2 regions of the Streptomyces sp. NPDC004732 genome follow, and region 2 is predicted to be linked to the other one. Evidence: riboswitches for the same ligand, from Rfam matches in the RefSeq annotation. Region 2 holds a riboswitch; the other holds the start of a gene.

Region 1 (7,708 bases), on a different contig from region 2:
CGGGGTGCCGTGGCCGTGTCCTGTCGCACCGAGCGAGCCGTAGAGCTCGGCCCGTATCGCCGAGGTGTGGGCCATCAGGCCCTCGTTCTTCAGGCGGCTCGCGAACATGCGGGCAGCGCGCATCGGACCGACCGTGTGGGAGCTGGACGGGCCGATGCCGATCGAGAACAGGTCGAAGACCGAGATGGCCACGGGAACTCCAATGGTGGTTGGTAGACGCCGTTGTCTGCCGGGGTAGTGCAGAAGTACAAGGCGGTGCGGGATCTGGGCGGGACGTGGTGCGGGGCACCCTGCTCACTCTCCAGTGTGCGGGGTGCCCCGATGTTTCGTACGTACGAACAAAAGCGTACAAACAGAGAGTACGGAACTACTTCAGGCCGGGGTACAGGGGGTGCTTGTCGGCCAGAGCGGTCACGCGGGTCTTGAGGGACGCCGCGTCGAAGCCCGGCTTGAGGGCCTCGGCGATGATGTCGGCGACCTCGCGGAAGTCGTCCTCCTGGAAGCCACGGGTGGCGAGCGCGGGCGTGCCGATGCGCAGGCCGGAGGTGACCATCGGGGGGCGCGGGTCGTTCGGGACCGCGTTCCGGTTGACCGTGATGCCGACCTCGTGGAGACGGTCCTCGGCCTGCTGGCCGTCAAGGTCGGAGTTGCGCAGGTCCACCAGGACGAGGTGCACCTCCGTGCCGCCGGACAGGACGTCGACGCCGACGGCCTTCGCGTCGTCCTGCACCAGGCGCTCGGCCAGGATGCGGGCGCCGTCCAGGGTGCGCTGCTGGCGCTCCTTGAAGTCGTCCGTCGCGGCGACCTTGAAGGAGACGGCCTTGGCCGCGATCACGTGCTCCAGCGGGCCGCCCTGGAAGCCGGGGAAGACCGCCGAGTTCAGCTTCTTCGCGAATTCCTTGTCGCGGGCCAGGATGATGCCGCCGCGCGGGCCGCCGAGCGTCTTGTGCGTGGTGGAGGTGACCACGTCCGCGTACGGCACCGGGTTGGGGTGCAGACCCGCGGCGACCAGACCGGCGAAGTGCGCCATGTCGACCCACAGCCTCGCGCCGACCTCGTCGGCGATCCGGCGGAACTCGGCGAAGTCCAGGTGGCGCGGGTAGGCGGACCAGCCCGCGATGATCACCTTGGGGTTGTTCTCCTTGGCCAGGCGCTCGACCTCGGCCATGTCCACCAGACCGGCCTCGTCCACGTGGTAGGCGACCACGTTGAACTGCTTGCCGGAGAAGTTCAGGCGCATGCCGTGGGTGAGGTGGCCGCCGTGCGCCAGGTCCAGGCCGAGGATCGTGTCGCCGGGCTTGGCGATCGCGAAGAGGGCGGCCTGGTTGGCGGAGGCGCCCGAGTGCGGCTGGACGTTGGCGTACTCGGCGCCGAACAGGTCCTTGACCCGGTCGATGGCGATCTGCTCGGTCACGTCCACGTGCTCGCAGCCACCGTAGTAGCGGCGGCCGGGGTAGCCCTCGGCGTACTTGTTGGTGAGGACGGTGCCCTGGGCCTCCATGACCGCGACCGGAGCGAAGTTCTCCGAGGCGATCATTTCGAGGGTGGACTGCTGGCGGTGGAGCTCGGCGTCGACGGCGGCGGCGACGTCCGGGTCCAGCTCGTGGAGGGGGGTGTTGAGAAGCGACATCACACGATCCCTATCGGTATGGGTCAGCCGGCGGTGAAGGCGGTGTACTCATCGGCGGAGAGCAGGTCGTCCGGCTCACCCGAGATGCGCACCTTGAACAGCCAACCGCCCTCGAACGGGGCGGAGTTGACCAGCGAGGGGTCGTCGACGACGTCCTGGTTGGCCGCGACGATCTCGCCGGTCACCGGGGCGTAGAGGTCGCTGACCGACTTGGTCGACTCCAGCTCGCCGCAGGACTCGCCCGCGGTCACCGTGTCGCCGACCTCGGGGAGCTGGGCGAAGACGACGTCACCGAGCGCGTTGGCCGCGTGCTCGGTGATGCCGACCGTCGCCACACCGTCCTCGGTGGCCGACAGCCACTCGTGCTCCTTGCTGTAACGCAGCTGCTGGGGGTTGCTCATGACCTGAATTCTCCTGTACGCGGGTGGGTGCTGCGGAACGGGAAAGATGTGCGGGGGGTCACTTCTGGCGCTTGTAGAACGGCAGCGCCACGACCTCGTAGGGCTCGTGGGTGCCGCGGATGTCCACGCCCACGCCCTCGGTGCCGGGAGCGGCGTGCTCCGCGTCGACGTACGCGATCGCGATCGGCTTGCCCAGCGTCGGGGACGGGGCGCCGGAGGTGACCTCGCCGATCACCTTGCCGTCCGCGACCACCGGGAAACCGGCGCGCGGGACCCGGCGGCCCTCGGCGATCAGGCCGACCAGCTTGCGCGGCGGCGCGGTCTCGGCGCGCTCGGCGGCGGCGGCGAGCGCGGCACGCCCGAGGAAGGTGTCCGACTGGCTGGTCTTCTCGAACTTCACGACCCGGCCGAGGCCCGCGTCGAACGGCGTCAGCTCGGCGGTCAGCTCGTGCCCGTACAGCGGCATGCCCGCCTCCAGGCGCAGCGTGTCGCGGCAGGAGAGACCGGCCGGGACCATGCCGACGGGCGTGCCCGCCTCCATCAGCGCGCCCCACAGCTGCTCCGCGTCGGAGGGGGCGACGAAGAGCTCGAAACCGTCCTCGCCGGTGTAGCCCGTGCGGGCGATGAGGGCGGCGACGCCCGCGACGGTGCCGGGCAGGCCCGCGTAGTACTTCAGGCCGTCCAGGTCCGCGTCGGTGAGCGACTTCAGGATGCCGGGGGACTCGGGGCCCTGGACGGCGAGCAGCGCGTACGCCTCGCGGTCGTCGCGGACCTCGACGTCGAACTTCTCGGCGCGGGCGCTCAGCTCGTCCAGGACGGTCTGGGCGTTGGACGCGTTGGCGACCACCATGTACTCGGGGGCCTCCGGCGCGCCGAGCCGGTAGACGATCAGGTCGTCCAGGATGCCGCCGTCCGCGGCGACGATCATGGTGTAGCGGGCGCGGCCGACGCCGATGGAGCCGATGTTGCCGACCAGCGCGAAGTTCAGGAAGTCCACGGCCTCGGGGCCGCTGACGGTGATCTCGCCCATGTGCGACAGGTCGAAGAGCCCTGCCTTGGTGCGCACGGCGTTGTGCTCGTCGCGCTCGCTGGCGTACCGCAGCGGCATGTCCCAGCCCGCGAAGTCGGTCATGGTCGCGCCGAGCGCGCGATGCACGGCATCTAGGGCGGTCAGACGGGGGGCAGTGCTCATGAAGGGAACTCCCAGGGCATGACGGGCGAGGTCGATCCTCCCCATCTGTCATCGGAACCTGAGAGGTTCGCCGGGAGTGTCTCGCTATCCGAGAAGTCCGGCTTGCACCTTGGGTGGGACCGCCGGGGCGGTCCGCTTTTCAGATGTGCCTCGCCCGCGCGGTACGGGGCCTGAGAGATTCAAGGGAGGGACTTGCTCCTTCGGCGCCCCGGGCCCACAGCACAAGCTGGGTTCCGGAGACTCTCCCGCGCGGATTCAAACGGCCTGTATGGAGTTGGCGGGCACATCATTGCACGCGACTCTGTTCAGGGGGACCCGTGCCCGGCAGCGGGTTCCGTCACTCCGGAGTGCTCTTGTGCCGCATTACCTTCTCTTTACACTTGCGGGGGAAGCAGTACGTGACCGCTATGGGGAGGCCGATCACGGTGCGCAGCAGGACGAGTCTCTATGCCACTTCCACGGGGGTGGCACTGCCCAAGCAGGCTCCTGCCCCGGCCGCGGAGAGCTGCGGTCGGCTGCCCGCCGCCGTCGTCCGCGATCTGCGGCAGCGGGCCGGTCACAGCCCGCACCGCCTCACGTTCGGCGCGGGCGACCTGGTCGTCGTCTCCGGGCTGCCCGGCGGCGGAAAATCGACCCTGATGCGGCAGGCCGTCACGGGCCCGCGCATCGACTCCCAGGACACCCGCGACCGCTGGGCCGACCGGATGCCCCGCCTGCTGCCCTACGCGGTCTACCGCCCCCTGGTCCGCCTCGCGCACTACGCCACGCTGCGCCGCACCCTCCGCTCCGGTGAGAGCGTCGTCGTGCACGACTGCGGCACCCAGACCTGGGTGCGCCGCTGGCTCGCCCGCGAGGCCGCCAGGCGCGGCACGGCCCTGCACCTGCTGATGCTCGACGTCCCGGTGGACACGGCGCTGCGGGGCCAGCACGAGCGCGGCCGCGGCGTCTCGCGGTACGCCTTCGCACGCCACCGCAGGACGGTCGGCCGGCTGGTCGCCGCCACCGAGCGCGGCGACCTGCCGTTCGGCTGCCGCTCGGCCGTGCTGCTCGACCGGGCGGCCGCGCGGGTGCTGCGGGTGATCGCCTTCGACCGCTGAGCCGACCGGCGTTAGGGTTCGAGCCGCAGGCAGAGCGGTCGCGAGCAGGGGTTGGACAGATGGACTTTCCGGCGCAGGCACATGCCCATCCGTACGGCGGATGGCCGGGCAACGAACTGGAGGAGGTCCTTGCGGCCTCACTCGGCGCCCCCGCGTCCGCGGGCGGCCGCATCGTCGAGGTGCTCGGCCGCAGCCACCTCTGGATACCGCTGCCGAGCGGCGGCAGCCCCGAGAGCGGCACCCTGGACCTGCCGACCCTGGAGATCGAGGGCCAGGCGTACGTCCCCGTCTTCACCTCCGAGCAGCAGTTCCGCCAGGCCCTCGGCGACGCGGCCGACCGGATGGGCTGCACCGTGGCGCCCGCCGTCGAGTTCGCCCGCGGCCTCCCCCCGCAGCTGGGCATTGCGCTGAACCCGGACGGCACCGTCGGCGTCCCGCTGCCGCCGCCCGCCGTCGCCGAGCTCTGCCGGACCGGCCGCACCGAGCTCGACGGCCCGAGCACCGGTGGCCGGGTACGGCTGTTCGAGCCGGACTGGCAGGAGGACCCGGTGGACTTCCTGGCCGCCGCTGCACGGGAGTTCGAGGCCGCGGGGGTCGTGCTCACGGCGCGCCGCTGTCTGGCCCATGTGGAGACGGACGACCCGACGCTCTTCGTCGGCGTCGAGCTGTCCACCTGGGACGGCAACGCGCGCGACCTCCCCATGGAGGCGCTGGGCCGCGCCCTGGGGCAGGCCCCGGTCCCATGGCCGGTGAACCTGGTGCTGCTCGACGTGGCGCAGGACCCCGTGGGCGACTGGCTGCGTGCGAAGGTGCGGCCTTTCTACCACCGGATCGCCGCTTAAGCTGGTTCCATTCCTCTGTCTTCCACAGGGTCACCGAGTTCGTCACGAAGGGGCGGTTACGGGTGAGTGCGTCGGGCACGGCCGCGGCCGGGCACATCGAGCAGTTGCTGCGCCAGGTGACGCCGGGGCGTTACGACGCGTACGAGGCACTGCTGCGCGCGCTCGCCACCGACCAGGTGTGGATGCTGCTCTGGCACGGCCAGGCCGGGTCCCCCGACGCCCAGTACGGGAACATGGAGGTCGAGGGCCTCGGCTACGCACCCTGTGTGACCTCCGCCCAGGAGCTGTCCGCCAGTGGCTGGAACCGGAGCTACGAAGTGGTGCGCGGCACCGCCATCGCCCGCACCCTCTACCCCGACCACTACGGCCTCTGGCTCAACCCGCACGCGCCGGGCGGCGGTGTCGGCATCCCCTGGCTGGATCTGCGCCGCATCGCCACGGGCCTCGACGCGCTGCCCGCGGGACCGCTCAGGCTCACCGAGCCGAGCATCGAGATCCCCCAGTTCTACGCCCTGCTGACGCAGAACGCGCACCGCACCCCCGTGGTCCGCTCGCTGCGCCGCGCCTGGGTGCAGCCCGCGCTCGGTGCGCCATATCTGGCCATCGGCCTCGACGTGTACGACACGTCGCCGCCGTCGGTCGACGCGGTGCGCACGATGATGCGGCAGTCCATCCCCGCAGTTCCGGAGGGCCTGCCCGTCTCGACGGTCGCGATGTCGGACGATTACGACCCGGTCGCGATGTGGCTACGAGCCAATGCCAGGCCGTTCTACGACCGTGAGGCCCAGGCGGCCCCGGCGCCCGCGGGCGGCTACGGATACCCCGCGCAGTACTGAGCAGCGCCGACGGACGTGATGTCCGTTGTGGTGCAGGTGGGGCCCTATGGGCCCCTGTGACGCCTTGCAACCCAACTGCCCCGTGTTCGACCCTCGTTCACTCGCGTCCGGATAACGGAACACCTCGATCAGCATCACGGTTGCGCATCCTTTCCCCGTCAAGTCTGGTAACAGATCGCGACGTGGATGAAGACTCCCGCTCCAGGGGCCTCCGCCCCTTCGTACGACGGACTGATCACGTCGCTACAGCGGCAAGTGCGGGCCGGTCACCACCGGTTGAGAGGGGTCCCTGCCACGATGACGGCACCATTGCATGACACACCTGCGGACGCGGACCCGACCCAGGACGTCGCCCCCGCAGTTGATGCAGGGGTGAAAAAGGTCGAGGGTCGGTCCCTCAAGCAGATCGCCTGGACCCGCCTGAAGCGGGACAAGGTCGCCCTGGCCGGCGGCATCACCGTGCTGCTCCTGGTGCTGGTCGCCATCTTCGCGCCCCTGATCGTGAACCTGTTGGGCCACGACCCCAACGGCTTCCACCAGGACAAGCTCGACGAGCTGACGGGTCTGCCCAAGGGCGCGCTCGGCGGTGTGAGCGGCGACTTCCTCTTCGGGGTCGAGCCCAACAAGGGCCGCGACATCTTCAGCCGGATCGTCTTCGGCGCGCGCATCTCGCTCCTGGTGGCGTTCCTCGCGGCCATCGTGGCCGTGGCGCTCGGCACCCTCTTCGGGATCATCGCGGGCTACTTCGGCGGCTGGATCGACGCCGTGATCAGCCGCGTGATGGACGTGCTGCTCTCGTTCCCGCAGCTGCTCTTCATCATCTCGCTGGTCTCCGTGCTCCCCGACGACCTGCTGGGCCTGCAGGGCACCAGCGTGCGCGTGGCCATCCTCGTGCTGGTCATCGGCTTCTTCGGCTGGCCGTACGTCGGCCGCATCGTCCGCGGCCAGACGCTCTCGCTCCGTGAACGCGAGTACGTGGAGGCGGCCCGCAGCCTCGGCGGCGGCAAGCGCCACATCCTGTTCCGCGAACTGCTGCCCAACCTGGTCGCCCCCATCACCGTCTACGCGACGCTGATGATCCCGACCAACATCCTCACGGAGGCGGCCCTGAGCTTCCTCGGCGCCGGTGTGAAGCCGCCGACGGCCTCGTGGGGCGGCATGCTGCGCGACGCGCTCAAGACGTACGAGCACGACCCGATGTTCATGGTTTTCCCGGGCGTCACGATCTTCATCACCGTCCTGGCCTTCAACCTCTTCGGCGACGGGCTGCGTGATGCGCTCGACCCGAAGGGGACGCGCTAGAAGGTCCCAACTGGCTTGCCCCTGCCGCATGTCAGGTGGCTTTAACCATGGTTCTCCGGCAGCACAAGGCCAGGGACCGCGATCTCGGAGGTTACGAGAAAATGCCCACAGGTTCCACGAAACGACGGCTCACCAGCGGTGCGGCCCTCGTCGTCGCGGCGCTGGTGACCACCACGGCGTGCGGCGGCGGTGACGGTGGCGACAGCGACTCGAAGGGTGCCGGCTACAACGCGGCGCTGAACAAGGTCGCCAACCCTTCCAAGAAGAAGGGAGGCACGCTGAAGATGGTCGGCAAGCAGGACCTGGACTCCGCCGACCCGCAGCGCGCCTACTACGGCATGACGTGGGACTTCATGCGCTTCTACACCCGGCAGCTGGTGACCTACGACACCAAGCCGGGCAAGGCGG
Region 2 (7,708 bases):
AAGATCGCCTCCGAGGAGGCCAAGCCTGACGGGCTCAAGCTCATAGCGCCGGGGACGGAGCGGGCGCTCCTGGGCCCGATGTCGGTGCGGACGCTGCCCGGCGTGGGGCCTGCCACGGGCGACCATCTGCGGCGGGCCGGGATCCTCACGGTCGCCGAGATCGCGGAGGCCGGTGAGGACGAGCTCGTACGGCTCCTGGGGAAGGCCCACGGCGGCTCTCTGTACGCGATGGCGCTCGCGCACGACGAGCGGCCCGTGGTGGCCGAGCGGGAGTCGAAGTCGGTCAGCGTCGAGGACACGTACGACGTGGACATCCACGACCGGGTGCGGGTCAGGGCGGAGGTCGCACGGCTCGCCGAGCGGTGTGTGCAGCGGCTGCGGGCGGCGGGGCACTCGGGGCGGACCATCGTGCTGAAGGTGCGCAGGTTCGACTTCTCCACGCTGACGCGCTCCGAGACGCTCCGTGGGCCCACGGACGACCCCGGGGTGGTGCAGGAGGCCGCGGCGCGGCTGCTGGAGGCCGTGGACACCACGGGTGGGGTCCGGCTCCTGGGAGTGGGCGTCACGGGCCTCGCGGACTACACGCAGGAGGACCTCTTCGCGCAGGCGCAGCAGGCTCAGGCGGCGGTGGAGGCCGAGGCGGAAGGGGCCTCTCCGGGCGAGGGCGACGAGGCCGTGTCCGGGGAGGCGGGGCGGCCCGAGGGGCCGGAGAAGGAGGGTGCCGAAGAGCCGGTGGCGCCGGTGGAGAGACGGTGGTCGGCCGGGCACGACGTGCGGCATGCCGAGTACGGGCACGGGTGGGTGCAGGGAAGCGGCCTGGGTCGGGTGACGGTGCGCTTCGAGACGCCCCTTTCGGCGCCGGGGCGGGTGCGGACGTTCCGTACGGACGACCCGGAGCTGGCGCCTGCGGAGCCGCTGCCGCTGGTGGCTGCGCCCCCAGCCGCCGCCTCCGGATGAGGTGGCTTCAGGGGGTCTCTGTGCCCGCGACGTGGCCGAAGTTCTGGTCCGGGGGCGGCACGGCGGGCGGGGTCCCTGGGGGCGTCGTGTCCAGGCCGTAGTGGTGGTAGAGCTGGAGCTCCTGCTCGGGGGAGAGGTGGCGGCCCACTCCGAAGTCCGGGGCGTCCCTGATCAGGGCCCGGTCGAAGGGGATGCGCAGGGTGCCGTCCTCGACGAGTTCGCTGGGTTCCAGGGGGACGAAGGCGTCCCGGCTGAAGAGACCGGTGCGTATGGCTGCCCATTCCGGTGCGCCGGTGGCATCGTCGAGGTAGACCTCGTCGATCGTGCCGATCTTCGCCCCGTTCCGGTCGAACGCCTTGCGGCCGATCAGGTTGCGCGGATCGATATCGGTCTGCACGGGCCCTCCAGCTGGTCGCGGCTTGTCGAAAACGGGCGTAACTCATCCTTAATCATTCGTAGTCACTACGAAAGAGCACTTCGGGGCAGGTGGCCACTCGAGGGATCGGTCCTGGTCCTCGCTGGTAGGCTGGCGCCTGGCTGCTGACCCCGTGCGGGAGAGCTCTCCGGAATGTACTTCCCGGAGGCGCCGAAGGAGCAAATCCTCCCCGGAATCTCTCAGGCACCCGTACCGCACGGACGAGGTCACTCTGGAAAGCAGGGCGGGCGTCGGGCGGGCACGTTCGGAACCCTTCCTCACCGACGGTGAAAGCAGATCTGTCGCAAGACGGGCCTGTGAAGCTCTCAGGTTGACATGACAGAGGGGGAGGCCGTCCGGGTACCCGCGCCGTGGTACCCCTCGCAGGTCGTGCAGACCAGGAGGCCTCCGCAATGACTGCCACCAATCGCATCCCGCTCTCCGAGCTCGAAGCGGGCATCCCCTTCGAGCAGCGGCACATCGGGCCCGATGCGGAAGCGCGGGCCAAGATGCTCGCGCAGGTCGGGTACGGCTCGCTCGACGAGCTGACGGCCGCCGCGGTGCCGGATGTGATCAAGAATGCCGAGGCGCTGAACCTGCCCGGCGCGCGTACCGAGGCCGAAGTGCTGGCCGAGCTGCGCTCCCTCGCCGACCGCAACCAGGTCCTCGATTCCATGATCGGACTCGGCTACTACGGCACCTTCACCCCGCCGGTCATCCTGCGGAACGTGATGGAGAACCCGGCCTGGTACACCGCCTACACGCCGTACCAGCCCGAGATCTCGCAGGGCAGGCTCGAGGCGCTCCTCAACTTCCAGACGATGGTCGCCGAGCTGACCGGCCTGCCCACCTCCGGGGCCTCGCTCCTCGACGAGGGCACCGCCGCCGCGGAGGCCATGGCTCTGTCGCGCCGCATGGGCAAGGTCAAGAACGGCGTCTTCGTCGTCGACGCCGACGCCCTGCCGCAGACCATCGCCGTCATCCAGACCCGCGCCGAGCCCACCGGCGTCGAGATCGTCGTCGCCGATCTGAGCGAGGGCATTCCGGCCGAGGTCGCCGAGCGTGGCGTCGTGGGCGTGCTCGTCCAGTACCCGGGCGCCTCCGGTGTCGTACGGGACATAAAGCCGCTCATCGACCAGGCCCACGAGCTCGGCGCCGTCGTCACCGTCGCCGCCGACCTGCTCGCCCTCACCCTGCTCACCTCGCCCGGCGAGCTGGGCGCCGACATCGCCGTCGGCACGACGCAGCGCTTCGGCGTGCCGATGGGCTTCGGCGGCCCGCACGCCGGATACATGGCGGTGCGCGAGAAGTTCGCGCGCAGCCTCCCGGGGCGCCTCGTCGGTGTCTCCGTCGACGCCGACGGCAACAAGGCCTACCGGCTCGCGTTGCAGACCCGTGAGCAGCACATCCGCCGCGAGAAGGCCACCAGCAACATCTGTACCGCTCAGGTGCTGCTCGCCGTCATGGCCGGAATGTACGCCGTCTACCACGGGCCCGAGGGCCTCAAGTCCATTGCGCGGCGCACCCACCGGTACGCGACGCTGCTCGCCGCCGGGCTCACCGCCGGAGGCGTCGAGGTCGTCCACGGCGCGTACTTCGACACGCTGACCGTGCGCGTCGAGGGCAGGGCCGAGGAGCTGGTCTCCGCCGCCCGCGAAGGCGGCGTGAACATCCACCAGATCGACGCCGACCACGTCTCCCTGGCCTGCGACGAGACCACGACGCGGGCGACGCTGGCCGCCGTGTGGGGCGCGTTCGGGGTCGAGGCCGATGTCCAGGAGCTGGATGCCGCCACCGCGGACACGCTGCCCGAGGGCCTGCTGCGCGGCGACGACTACCTGGCGCACCCGGTCTTCCACCAGTACCGCTCCGAGACCGCGATGCTGCGCTACCTGCGCAAGCTCGCCGACCGCGACTACGCGCTCGACCGCGGCATGATCCCGCTGGGCTCCTGCACCATGAAGCTCAACGCGACCACCGAGATGGAGCCGGTCACCTGGCCCGAGTTCGGCCAGCTGCACCCCTTCGCGCCCGCCCAGCAGGCGCAGGGCTACCTCACGCTCATCCGCGAGCTGGAGGAACGTCTCGCCGAGGTCACCGGGTACGACAAGGTCTCCCTGCAGCCGAACGCCGGTTCGCAGGGTGAGCTCGCGGGGCTGCTCGCGGTCCGTGGGTACCACCGCGCCAACGGCGACGAGCAGCGCACCGTCTGCCTCATCCCGTCCTCCGCGCACGGCACCAACGCCGCGAGCGCCGTCATGGCGGGCATGAAGGTCGTCGTCGTGAAGACCGCCGACGACGGCGAGATCGACGTCGAGGACCTGCGCGCCAAGATCGAGAAGCACCGCGACGAGCTGTCCGTGCTGATGATCACCTACCCCTCGACGCACGGCGTCTTCGAGGAGCACGTCGCCGACATCTGCGCGTCGGTGCACGAGGCCGGCGGCCAGGTGTACGTCGACGGGGCCAACCTCAACGCGCTGGTGGGCCTCGCCAAGCCGGGCCACTTCGGCGGCGACGTCTCGCACCTCAACCTGCACAAGACGTTCTGCATCCCGCACGGCGGCGGCGGCCCCGGCGTCGGCCCCGTCGGTGTGCGCGAGCACCTCGCGCCGTACCTGCCCAACCATCCGCTGCAGCCCGCGGCAGGTCCCGAGACCGGCGTCGGTCCGATCTCCGCGGCGCCGTGGGGCTCCGCCGGGATCCTGCCGATCTCCTGGTCGTACGTACGCCTCATGGGTGGCGAGGCCCTCAAGCGGGCCACCCAGGTCGCGGTGCTCTCGGCCAACTACATCGCCAAGCGCCTCGAGCCGCACTACCCGGTGCTCTACACCGGCCCCGCCGGTCTCGTCGCGCACGAGTGCATCGTCGACCTGCGGCCGCTCAGCAAGGCGACCGGTGTCAGTGTCGACGACATCGCCAAGCGGCTCATCGACTATGGCTTCCACGCGCCGACCATGTCGTTCCCGGTCGCGGGCACCCTGATGATCGAGCCGACGGAGAGCGAGGACCTGGGCGAGATCGACCGGTTCTGCGAGGCGATGATCGCCATCCGCCGGGAGATCGAGAAGGTCGGTTCCGGCGAGTGGACCGCCGAGGACAACCCGCTGCGGAACGCCCCGCACACCGCCGCCGCGCTGAGCGGTGAGTGGGAGCACGGCTACAGCCGCGAGGAGGCGGTCTTCCCGGCCGGTGTCGTCGTCGCGGACAAGTACTGGCCGCCGGTGCGCCGCATCGACCAGGCGTACGGCGACCGGAACCTCGTCTGCTCCTGCCCGCCGCTGGATGCGTACGAGGACTGATGCAGGCGCCCGTGTGGAGCGGGCATGCGTCGGGGCCGGTTCGGAGACTTCTCTCCGGGCCGGCCCCTCGTCTTTCCCGTGATGCTGTGGTGCCGTGCGGCGATGCCGTGCGCTCGTGCGGATGCGCCAGTGCTCAGGCCGCCGTCATGATCTGGTCGGTGCCCAGCGGTCGGTGCGGGGCGATGATCTGGCCGTCCGGCAGCAGCTCACCGGTGTCCTCGAAGAGCAGGACGCCGTTGCACAGCAGGCTCCAGCCCTGCTCCGGGTGGCTGGCCGCGAGCAGCGCGGCCTCCCGGTCGGCGGAGTCGGCTGTCGGGCACGGTGGTTGGTGCTGGCACATGGAAGGGTTCTTTCGCTGCGATGAGATGGCTGTGACGTCGGTCCTGTGGCTCGATGCGGTATTCATAACCGCCCCCCGTTGTAGTTGGTCCGATCCCAGTGTTGCCCTCCGGGCGTCAATCCGCAGGGATTTTGCCGCAGCGGCTCCTACTGCTTAAGGACGTATCACCCGCCCGGACGGTTCAGCCCAACTTCCCTGACTCTTCGGGTGGTTCGGGGTGGCCTGACCGGGCTAGTCCACCTGGGTGGGCAGCGCTGTGCCCCGCGGCCGGGGGGCTGCGGGGCACAGGAAGCGTGCGGGGCGCTGTCAGGCGGGTGAGCTCAGCAGCGGTGCCGGCGTCAGACGGTGGTTGAGCATCGGAAGGAGTTCGGCGACGCGGTGCGGGCGGTGGGCCGCGATGCCGGGCGGGGCGGGGGCCAAGGGCACGAGCAGATCGGTGGCGGCCAGCGAGCCCTCGGCGCCGTCGTCCGTGCAGTCGCGGTGCAGCCAGAGCGTGAGCATATACAGCTCGGGCACGGAGAGCAGCCGCGGCTGGCACGGCATGGGCATGGCCTCCGCGTGGCGCAGGGCGCGTTCGGTGGAGGTGATGTAGGGCCCTTCGAAGAAATGGGAGAACGCCCAGCCGTCCGGGGTGAGGATCGCGTCGGCCGCGGCGACGGAACGCTCGGCGCAGCGGATCAGGAAGCGCCAGCCGGCCAGTCGGGTGGGTGAAGTGGCCTGTGGGGTGATGTGGTCCAACACGTGGACGGGCAGGGGGAGTTCGGGGATCGCGGGTCCCTGGGCGGTACGCAGGGACGGTGTGCGGGCCTCGCTTACGGCAGTGGGGGAACCGAGTGCCGCGAGAACGCTGCGCAGGGCGGGCGCGGGAGCCGGGGGGACATGCAGCGGCATGGTGGGTCGCCTCTCTCATTCGACAGGCACAGTGGAGCCGGGGGCAGGTGCGTGACGGCGCTGTCAGCTCTGGGTCAGAGGGGCGGGGGCTGGGGCCGCGAGCGCCAACTCTCTGCCTAGATTGCGGAGTTTATACGAGCCATGTTCGATGGGTGTTTCACCTAGACGCAGTGGATATTGCGAGCAAGGACTTATTGAGACGTCCTTGTGCGGGCCTTTACGCCGTTTTAGTGCGGGTCTCGGGGTCGTGACCTCGTATTCCCCGATGCGCGCGGTCGGCCGATTTCTGCCGGTGCTTTTGACCAGGCGCTTCGGTACAGAATCTGCATCGTGCCGCATGCCTGGTGAATGTGCCGGACAACCGCCGCGTCGAGCGTACTGGTCGGGGGTCCCGCGCGGGGCGTTATCGATCACATTGCCTGGGCATCATCCCCCGTACACAGCGGCCGGACCCTGGGCTGCCCGTTCGAGGAGGGACGCTTCGATGGGGGAGAAGGTCGCGGCGGGCACGTTCGACCTGGCCGACAGGCACCACTACCGAGGCAAGCTCCGGGCGTGTCTTACGGGGCTGGAGCGGATGTTGAAGGAGGAGCGATTCGATCGGCCCAAGAATCTCATGGGCATGGAGATCGAGCTGAATCTCGCCGGGCCCGACGGGCTGCCGAGGATGTTGAATGCGCAGGTACTTGAGCGCATCGCGAGCCGGGATTTCCAGACGGAACTCGGAATGTTCAATCTCGAAGTCAACATCGCCCCGCACCGGCTCGGTGGCCGCGTTCTCGACCGGCTCGCCGAGGAACTGCGCACGGGCCTCAACTATGCGCACAGGAAAGCGAACGAGCTCGCCGCCGGGATTGTCATGATCGGCATTCTGCCGACCCTGAACGACGCCGACCTCGTCTCCGCGAACCTCTCCGACGTCGATCGCTACGCCCTCCTGAACGACCAGATCGTGGCGGCACGCGGCGAACACTTCGCGCTGGACATCCAGGGTGTGGAGCGGCTGACCTGCACCTCGGCGTCGATCGCGCCCGAAGCGGCGTGCACCTCCGTGCAGTTGCACCTGCAGGTCACGCCCGCCCGGTTCGCCGACGTGTGGAACGCGGCGCAGGCGATCGCGGCCGCGCAGATCGTCGTGGGCGCCAACGCGCCGTTCCTGTTCGGCCGTGAGCTGTGGCGCGAGTCGCGGCCGCCGCTGTTCCTGCAGTCCACCGACACCCGGCCGCCCGAGCTGCAGGTCCAGGGCGTGCGGCCGCGCACCTGGTTCGGGGAGCGCTGGATCACCAAGCCGCTGGAGCTCTTCGAGGAGAACCTGCGGTACTTCCCGGCGCTGCTGCCCCTGATGGAGGAGGAGGACCCGCTGGGTGTCCTAGACGCCGGCGGCGTACCGCGGCTCGGCGAACTCGTCCTGCACAACGGCACCGTGTACCGCTGGAACCGCCCGGTGTACGGCATCGCCGACGGCGTCCCGCACCTGCGGGTGGAGAACCGCGTACTGCCCGCGGGCCCCACCATCACCGACGTCATCGCCAACGCCGCCTTCTACTACGGGCTCGTGCGGGCGCTCGCGGAGGAGGCGCGGCCCGTGTGGACCCGGCTGCCCTTCGAGGCCGCCGCCCGCAACTTCGACGTCGCGTGCCGCCACGGCATCGACGCCAGGCTGCAGTGGCCCCGGCGCGGCAGGCTCGGCGGCACCACCGAGGTGGCGGCCGTCCACCTCGTACGCGACGAGCTGCTGCCGCTCGCGGCGGCGGGGCTGGACGCGTGGGGCGTGGAGGCCGCCGACCGCGACCTGTACCTCGG

What was found. Region 2 has a riboswitch for glycine ahead of gcvP (aminomethyl-transferring glycine dehydrogenase). Riboswitches for the same ligand answer to the same signal wherever they lie in the genome.
Region 1: it holds a riboswitch for glycine, as region 2 does, so the genes downstream of both, gcvT (glycine cleavage system aminomethyltransferase GcvT) here and gcvP (aminomethyl-transferring glycine dehydrogenase) in region 2, are expected to answer to the same signal.

The regions. Positions count from the first base shown of each region.
Region 1 is NZ_JBEXJR010000005.1:392,256-399,963, forward strand. It holds gene ABZV77_RS17205 (L-serine ammonia-lyase) at 1-192, opposite strand, end outside; gene glyA (serine hydroxymethyltransferase) at 368-1,630, opposite strand; gene gcvH (glycine cleavage system protein GcvH) at 1,654-2,031, opposite strand; gene gcvT (glycine cleavage system aminomethyltransferase GcvT) at 2,090-3,223, opposite strand; glycine riboswitch at 3,373-3,481, opposite strand; gene ABZV77_RS17225 (AAA family ATPase) at 3,631-4,320, shown strand; gene ABZV77_RS17230 (enhanced serine sensitivity protein SseB) at 4,380-5,162, shown strand; gene ABZV77_RS17235 (enhanced serine sensitivity protein SseB C-terminal domain-containing protein) at 5,225-5,998, shown strand; gene ABZV77_RS17240 (ABC transporter permease) at 6,296-7,300, shown strand; gene ABZV77_RS17245 (ABC transporter substrate-binding protein) at 7,402-7,708, shown strand, end outside.
Region 2 is NZ_JBEXJR010000014.1:169,403-177,110, reverse strand. It holds partial or broken gene ABZV77_RS34895 (DNA polymerase IV) at 1-1,058, shown strand, start outside; partial or broken gene ABZV77_RS34890 (PRC-barrel domain-containing protein) at 974-1,354, opposite strand; glycine riboswitch at 1,499-1,598, shown strand; gene gcvP (aminomethyl-transferring glycine dehydrogenase) at 1,786-4,674, shown strand; gene ABZV77_RS34880 (DUF5999 family protein) at 4,808-5,014, opposite strand; gene ABZV77_RS34875 (hypothetical protein) at 5,321-5,905, opposite strand; gene ABZV77_RS34870 (glutamate--cysteine ligase) at 6,390-7,708, shown strand, end outside.